2 regions of the Amycolatopsis sp. NPDC004747 genome follow, and region 2 is predicted to be linked to the other one. Evidence: riboswitches for the same ligand, from Rfam matches in the RefSeq annotation. Region 2 holds a riboswitch; the other holds the start of a gene.
The links. Region 2 has a riboswitch for glycine ahead of gcvP (aminomethyl-transferring glycine dehydrogenase). Riboswitches for the same ligand answer to the same signal wherever they lie in the genome.

Region 1 (3,405 bases), on a different contig from region 2:
CGGGCGAGCCAGGCGCTCAGGCCGGCGGCGAGGTCCAGGAGCCCGGCGGCGTCTTCGGCCGGCGCGAACGGGTGCAGGCCGGCGAACTCCGGCCAGGTGACCGGCTCCATCTCGGCGGTGGCGTTGAGCTTCATGGTGCACGAGCCGAGCGGGATCATGCTGCGGTCGAGGGCGACGTCGGAGTCCGCCAGCTGCCGGAGGTAGCGCAGCAGGGCGGTTTCCGAGCGGTGCGCGTGGAACACCGGGTGGGTGAGGTACGCGCTCGTCCGGCGCAGCGGGGCCGGGAGGGCGTCGGCGGTGTCCGCGTCGAGGCCGTCCACATCGGACACCGAGACGCCGAACGCCTTCCACACGAGGGAAAGCCGTTCCCGGGTCGTCGTTTCGTCGCAGGCGATGCCGACGTGGTCGGCGTCGACGCGCCGGAGGTTGACGCCGAGGTCGCGGGCCGCCGCGACGACCGCGTCCGCCCGGCCCGGGACCGCGGCGGTGATCGTGTCGAAGAACTCGCCGTGCACGACGTCGACGCCGCCCTCGCAGAGACCCGCCGCCAGCACGGTGGCCATGCGGTGGGCGCGCAGCGCGATCCTCCGCAGGCCGTCGGGCCCGTGGTACACCGCGTACATGGACGCCATCACCGCGAGCAGGACCTGGGCGGTGCAGATGTTCGAGGTAGCCTTCTCGCGGCGGATGTGCTGCTCGCGGGTCTGCAGGGCGAGCCGGTAGGCGGGCGTGCCGTCGGCGTCCTTCGAGACACCGACCAGCCGGCCCGGCAGCTGCCGCTCGAGGCCGGTGCGGACGGCGAGGTAGGCGGCATGCGGGCCGCCGAAGCCGAGCGGGACGCCGAACCGCTGCGTCGACCCGACGGCGACGTCGGCGCCGAGCTCGCCGGGTGGCCTGAGCAGGGTGAGCGCGAGGGGGTCGGCGGCGACGACCACGGCGGCGCCGTGCTTCTTGGCGTCGGCGATGGTCAGGTCGAGTTCGCGGACCGCGCCGGAGGCACCCGGGTAGGCCAGCAGGATCCCGAAGAAGTCGCCGCCGAGCCCGAGGCCGGTCAGGCCCTGGGAGAGGTCCTCGACGACCAGCTCGATGCCGAGCGGTTCGGCCCGGGTCCGGAGCACGGCGAGGGTCTGCGGCAGGGTGTCTTCGTCGACGACGAACCGGCGGGAGGTCGCACGCCCGGCCCGGCGCACGAGCGTCATCGCCTCGGCGGCCGCGGTGGCCTCGTCGAGCAGGGAGGCGTTGGCGACGGGCAGGCCGGTGAGGTCGGCGACCACGGTCTGGAAGTTGAGCAGCGCTTCGAGCCGCCCCTGGGAGATTTCCGGCTGGTACGGCGTGTAGGCGGTGTACCAGGCCGGGTTCTCGAGGACGTTGCGCCGGATGACGGGCGGGGTGACGGTGTCGTGGTAGCCGAGCCCGATCATCTGCGCCATCGGCCGGTTGCGCGCGGCCAGCTCGCGCAGTTCGGCGAGGGCCTGCGCTTCGGAGGCGGCGGGCGGCAGTTCGAGCGGCTCGGCGGACTCCCGCAGCGACGCGGGAACGGCCCGCTCGGCGAGTTCGTCGAGGGAGGCGACGCCGATGACGTCGAGGATGTGCCGGAGGTCTTCGGGACCGGGCCCGAGGTGGCGGTCGGCGAAGGGAGTGCCCTGTTCCAGGGAGGCGAGTGACGGATCCACGATGGCCTCCAGGGGACAGCGGGGCTGGACCGGGACGGCGGTGTCCTGGCCCTCCCCACTCTGTCCGTACCCATTTCTGGGCGCCTGAGAGTTTCGCCCGCAGGTTGAGCCGGGCTTGCACCGTCGGCGGGGCCATCAGGCTGTGTCCTGACGACCCGCTTTCCAGAGGCGTCTCGTCCGCGCGGTCCAGGGTGCCTGAGAGGTTCCGGGGAGGACTTGCTCCTTCGGCGCCGAGCTCAAGGTGTGACTCGGACTCTCCCGCGCGGATTCGTCGACCGCACGGCCAACCTTACTCTGTCCGCCGCGGCGGTGATCAACCGGTCTTGCGGGCGTTGCGGCGCTGGGTGAGTTCGTCCGGTTCGTGCGTCTCGACGATGCCGCCGTCGGCGCGTTCGGCCGGGAACTCGTGGATGGTGCCGCTGATTTCCTGCATCGCGCCGCTGACCGCGATGCCGAAGACGCCTTGGCCGCCCTGGAGCAGGTCGACGATCTCCTCCGGCGAGGTGCACTCGTACACCGTCGTGCCGTCGGAGAACAAGGTCACCCGGGCCAGGTCGCGGACCCCGCGGACACGCAGGTGGTCGACGGCGACCCGGATGTTCTGGAGCGAGACGCCGGTGTCCAGCAGCCGCTTGACGACCTTGAGGACCAGGATGTCCTTGAAGGAGTACAGCCGCTGCGAGCCGGAGCCGTGCGCGGTGCGGATGCTGGGCGCGACCAGCTTGGTCCGGGCCCAGTAGTCGAGCTGGCGGTAGGTGATGCCGGCGATCTGGCACGCCGCCGGACCCCGGTAGCCCACCAGCTCGTCGGGCAGCGAGTTGTCGGGGAACAGTTCCCCCTGCTCCCCGGTCGCGACCTCGACAGGCTGCTTCTCGGAACCAGCCTCGACCACGCAAGCCTCCCCTCGCCCGACCTGGCGGCCGGCGAATGACAGCCGGGCGGCCCCAGGAGCGGGACCAGCCGGAGATCAACCGCCACGATCCGGCCCCAGACCGTGAATCACACCGTGACGATTTCCCTTCTTCGACGGTAAGCGCCCGGACAGTGCCGGTCAACGCGACGCGCGGCAAGCCCAGGCGGTCGGCTGAGCCTTTGAGCCGTTCGCCGTACCCACCTCTCGGGTGATCCAAACCCCTTGACAGTTTTACTCAGCCGAGTAACTTTTTACTCATGCAAGTAAACACCGACCTCATGGCCGAGATGGGGCTCAGCGCCGCCGAGGCCGCTCGCCGGGCGCAGATCATCGGCGCGACCATCGGCGTCCTGTCCGACCTCGGCTACCGCCGGACCACCTTCGCCAAGATCAAGGAGCGGGCCGGGCTCAGCAGCACCCGGCTGATCTCGTACCACTTCACGAACAAGGCCGGCCTGATGCAGGCCGTGCTGAGCACGGTCGTCGAGACCAAGGCCGCGTTCCTCACCGAACGCACCGGCGGCGGCCTCGACCCGGCCGACCGGCCCGGCTACCTGCGGGCGCACATCGAGACGTCGGTGGCGTTCCTGCGGGCGTACCCGGAGTGCGTCCGGGCGCTGACCGAGCTGGCCGGCAACTCCGACGACGCCGACGGCTGGGTGATGACGAAGGTGCTGGTCGACGACCTGCGCGTGCACGGCCTGGCCCGCCAGCTGCGGCAGGGCCAGGCCGAGGGCCTCTTCGGCGAGTTCACGCCCGAGGTGATGGCGATGTCCATCGCCCAGGCCATCGACGGCGTCGCCGCGGCCTACGCCGCCG
Region 2 (3,405 bases):
GACGTAGGCCCAGGAGATCGGCAGGATCGACGCCGAGCCGTAGGGCGCGCCGCTGATCGGGCCGACGCCGGTCTCGGGACCGGCCGCGTCGAGCAGCGGGTGGTTCGGCAGGTACGGCGCCAGGTGCGCGCGCACCGCGACCGGACCGACACCCGGGCCGCCACCGCCGTGCGGGATGCAGAAGGTCTTGTGCAGGTTCAGGTGCGAGACGTCGCCGCCGAACTCGCCCGGCTTGGCCAAGCCGAGCAGGGCGTTGAGGTTCGCGCCGTCGACGTAGACCTGGCCGCCGCCGTCGTGGACGATCTTGGCGAGCTCGTCGATGTCGTGCTCGTACACGCCGTGCGTGGACGGGTAGGTGACCATGATCGCGGCCAGGGTGTCCTTGTGGGTGTCCACCTTGGACCGCAGGTCGGCGAGGTCGACGTTGCCCTCGTCGGTGCACTTCACGACGACCACGCGCATGCCGGCGAGCACCGCGGAGGCGGCGTTGGTGCCGTGCGCGGACGACGGGATCAGGCAGACGTCCCGGGCCTCGTCGCCGTTCGCGCGGTGGTAGGCGCGGATGGCGAGGAGCCCGGCCAGCTCGCCCTGGCTGCCCGCGTTCGGCTGGAGCGACACCTTGTCGTAGCCGGTGACCTCGGCCAGCCAGCCGGCCAGCTGCTCGACCAGCTCGTGGTACCCGGCAGCGTCCTCGGCCGGGGCGAACGGGTGGATACCGGCGAACTCGCGCCAGCTGATCGGCTCCATCTCGGTGGTGGCGTTGAGCTTCATCGTGCAGGAGCCGAGCGGGATCATGCCGCGGTCGAGCGCGTAGTCCAGGTCGGACAGCTTGCGCAGGTAGCGCAGCATCGCCGTTTCGGAGCGGTGGGTGCCGAAGACCTCGTGACCCATGAAGCCGCTCTCGCGGGCCAGGCCGTTCGGCAGCGCGACACCGTCGTCGACCTCTTCCTCCACGCCGAACGCGCGAAGGACCTTCGCCGTGATCGCGGGGGTGCTGACCTCGTCGAAGGCGACGCGGACGTGGTCGGCGTCGACGTGGCCGAGGTTGATCCCCTGCTGCCGCGCCACCGCGTGGACCTCGGCGGCCTGGCCCGGGACGCGCGCGACGACGGTGTCGAAGAAGGACTCGTGCACGACCTCGACGCCGGTCCTGCGCAGCGCCTCGGCGAAGCCCGCGGCCAGGCCGTGGACGCGCTGGGCGATCTTCTTCAGGCCGTCCGGGCCGTGGTAGACCGCGTACATCGCGGCGAGCACGGCCGGCAGCACCTGCGCGGTGCAGATGTTCGACGTCGCCTTCTCGCGGCGGATGTGCTGCTCACGCGTCTGCAGCGCGAGCCGATAAGCCGGGTTGCCGTCGGCGTCGACCGAGACCCCGACCAGGCGCCCGGGCAGCGACCGCTCCAGGCCCGCGCGGACGGACATGTACCCGGCGTGCGGGCCGCCGTAGCCGAGCGGGACGCCGAAGCGCTGGGTGGAGCCCGCGGCGACGTCGGCGCCGAACTCGCCCGGCGCGGTGATCAGGGTGAGCGCGAGCAGGTCGGCGGCGACGGTGAACAGCGCGCCCGCGGCCTTCGCCGACTCCGAAATCGCGTGGTAGAAGCCGCGGCCGCGCAGCACGCCGGAGGCGCCCGGGTACTGGACGACGACGCCGAAGAACTCCTCGGGCAGGCCGGTGAGCAGGTCGCGGACCTCGACCTCGATGCCGAGCGCCTCGACGCGGGTGCGCACGACGGCGATGGTCTGGGGCAGGCACTCGGCGTCGAGCACGACCTTGTTGGACTTGGACTTCGACGCGCGGCGCATCAGCGTGACGGCTTCGGCGACGGCGGTCGACTCGTCCAGCAGCGAGGCGTTCGCGGTGGCCAGGCCGGTCAGGTCGGCGACCATGGTCTGGAAGTTGAGGAGGGCTTCGAGGCGCCCCTGCGAGATTTCCGGCTGGTACGGCGTGTACGCGGTGTACCAGGCCGGGTTCTCGAGGACGTTGCGGCGGATCACGCCGGGGGTGACGGTGTCGGAGTAGCCGAGGCCGATCATCTGCGTCATCGGCCGGTTGCGCGCCGCGAGGGCGCGCAGCTCCGCGGTGGCGTCCTCTTCGGACGCGGCGGGCGGGAGCCGCAGGTCACGGGTGGCGCGGATGGCGCTCGGGACGGCGGCGCCGACGAGGGCGTCCAGGCTGCCGTAGCCGCATTCGGCGAGCATCTTCGCGCGTTCGGCCTCGGACGGGCCGATGTGGCGGGCGTCGAACTGCGTGGAAGTGATCGGGAGCTCCTTGGGCCGGGCACACCAGTGCGCTGGAACTCCCCCTCTGTCATGGCACCTGAGAGTTTCACCGTGGGCGACACGGCTTTCACCTTGGGTGAGGCGCGGGTGCGCCTGCTTTCCAGAGTGGCCTCGCGCGAAGCGGTAGCAGGTACCTGAGAGATTCCGGGGAGTTTGCTCCTTCGGTGCCCCACCGACTTCGTGAGGGCTCTCCCGCCTCGGCTCTACGGCCCGATCTGCAGTTGTGACGGCCACGGTACCCGGCGCTTCCCGCGGCCGTCTACTTCACCCGGCCAACACCACATCAGTCTTCGACCCCGCCTCGATCGGCGACCCGGCGCACCACCCGGCCGGCCAGCGCGGGCGGGCGGCGCACCCGGCCCGAGGGCAGGACCAGCCGCTTCAAGGGCCCGCCCAGAGGCACCGGCGGGTGGCCGGCACCGAGCAGCACCTGCTCGACGATCTGCTCGGCGTGCCAGGCCACCGAGTCGTTGAGCCGGTCCAGGGACGGCCGGTCGCCGTCGAAGACGTCCTCGTCGGCCAGCGTCACCTCGTAGTACGGGCAGCCCGGCGGGACCGAGAGCGATTCCTCGATCGCCCTCGCCCCGTCGAGCGGGTCGGCGAACCCCGCTTCGAGCAGCGCCGACCGGTAGATCCGGGCCGCGCGGGCACGCATCTTCGGGCCGTAGCGGACCACCACCGGGAGCCTGCCGGTCAGGTCCGGCACCGCGAGGCCGTGCAGCAGCATGATCGGCGGTACCGAGTGCACCAGCCGCGGCGCGGGTTCGGCCAGCTCACGGGCGGTGCTGCGGACCCGGTCGGCCATCGCGTCCGGGAGGCCGAAGTAGCGGAAGTCGACGTTGCCGAACCCGAGCCCGTCGGCGACCAGCGAGGCCAGCAGCTCGCCGTAGCCCCAGATCGGCGACAGCACGACCACCGGCGGCGCGGCGACCACCGGCGACGGCACGGGCGGGCGGGTGGCCTCCTGTTCGGGCACCTGGATCACCAGCCGCGGCGGCTCGTGCCAGTCGTGCACCTCGGCGACCCGCCAGTACAGCCCGCGCGGGCGCCACAGCTCGCCGAGCACGTCGTGCTCGATGATGCGCCGCACTTCGGCGTCGGAGTAGGGGAGGTCCCGCGGCGGCA

Region 1: another riboswitch for glycine. It lies ahead of gcvP (aminomethyl-transferring glycine dehydrogenase); the one in region 2 lies ahead of gcvP (aminomethyl-transferring glycine dehydrogenase).

What each region holds. Positions count from the first base shown of each region.
Region 1 is NZ_JBSGBQ010000020.1:87,670-91,074, reverse strand. It holds gene gcvP (aminomethyl-transferring glycine dehydrogenase) at 1-1,673, opposite strand, end outside; glycine riboswitch at 1,846-1,944, opposite strand; gene ACWEGE_RS29640 (MerR family transcriptional regulator) at 1,987-2,565, opposite strand; gene ACWEGE_RS29635 (TetR/AcrR family transcriptional regulator) at 2,844-3,405, shown strand, end outside.
Region 2 is NZ_JBSGBQ010000002.1:468,577-471,981, forward strand. It holds gene gcvP (aminomethyl-transferring glycine dehydrogenase) at 1-2,259, opposite strand, end outside; glycine riboswitch at 2,392-2,485, opposite strand; gene ACWEGE_RS04545 (helix-turn-helix domain-containing protein) at 2,564-3,405, opposite strand, start outside.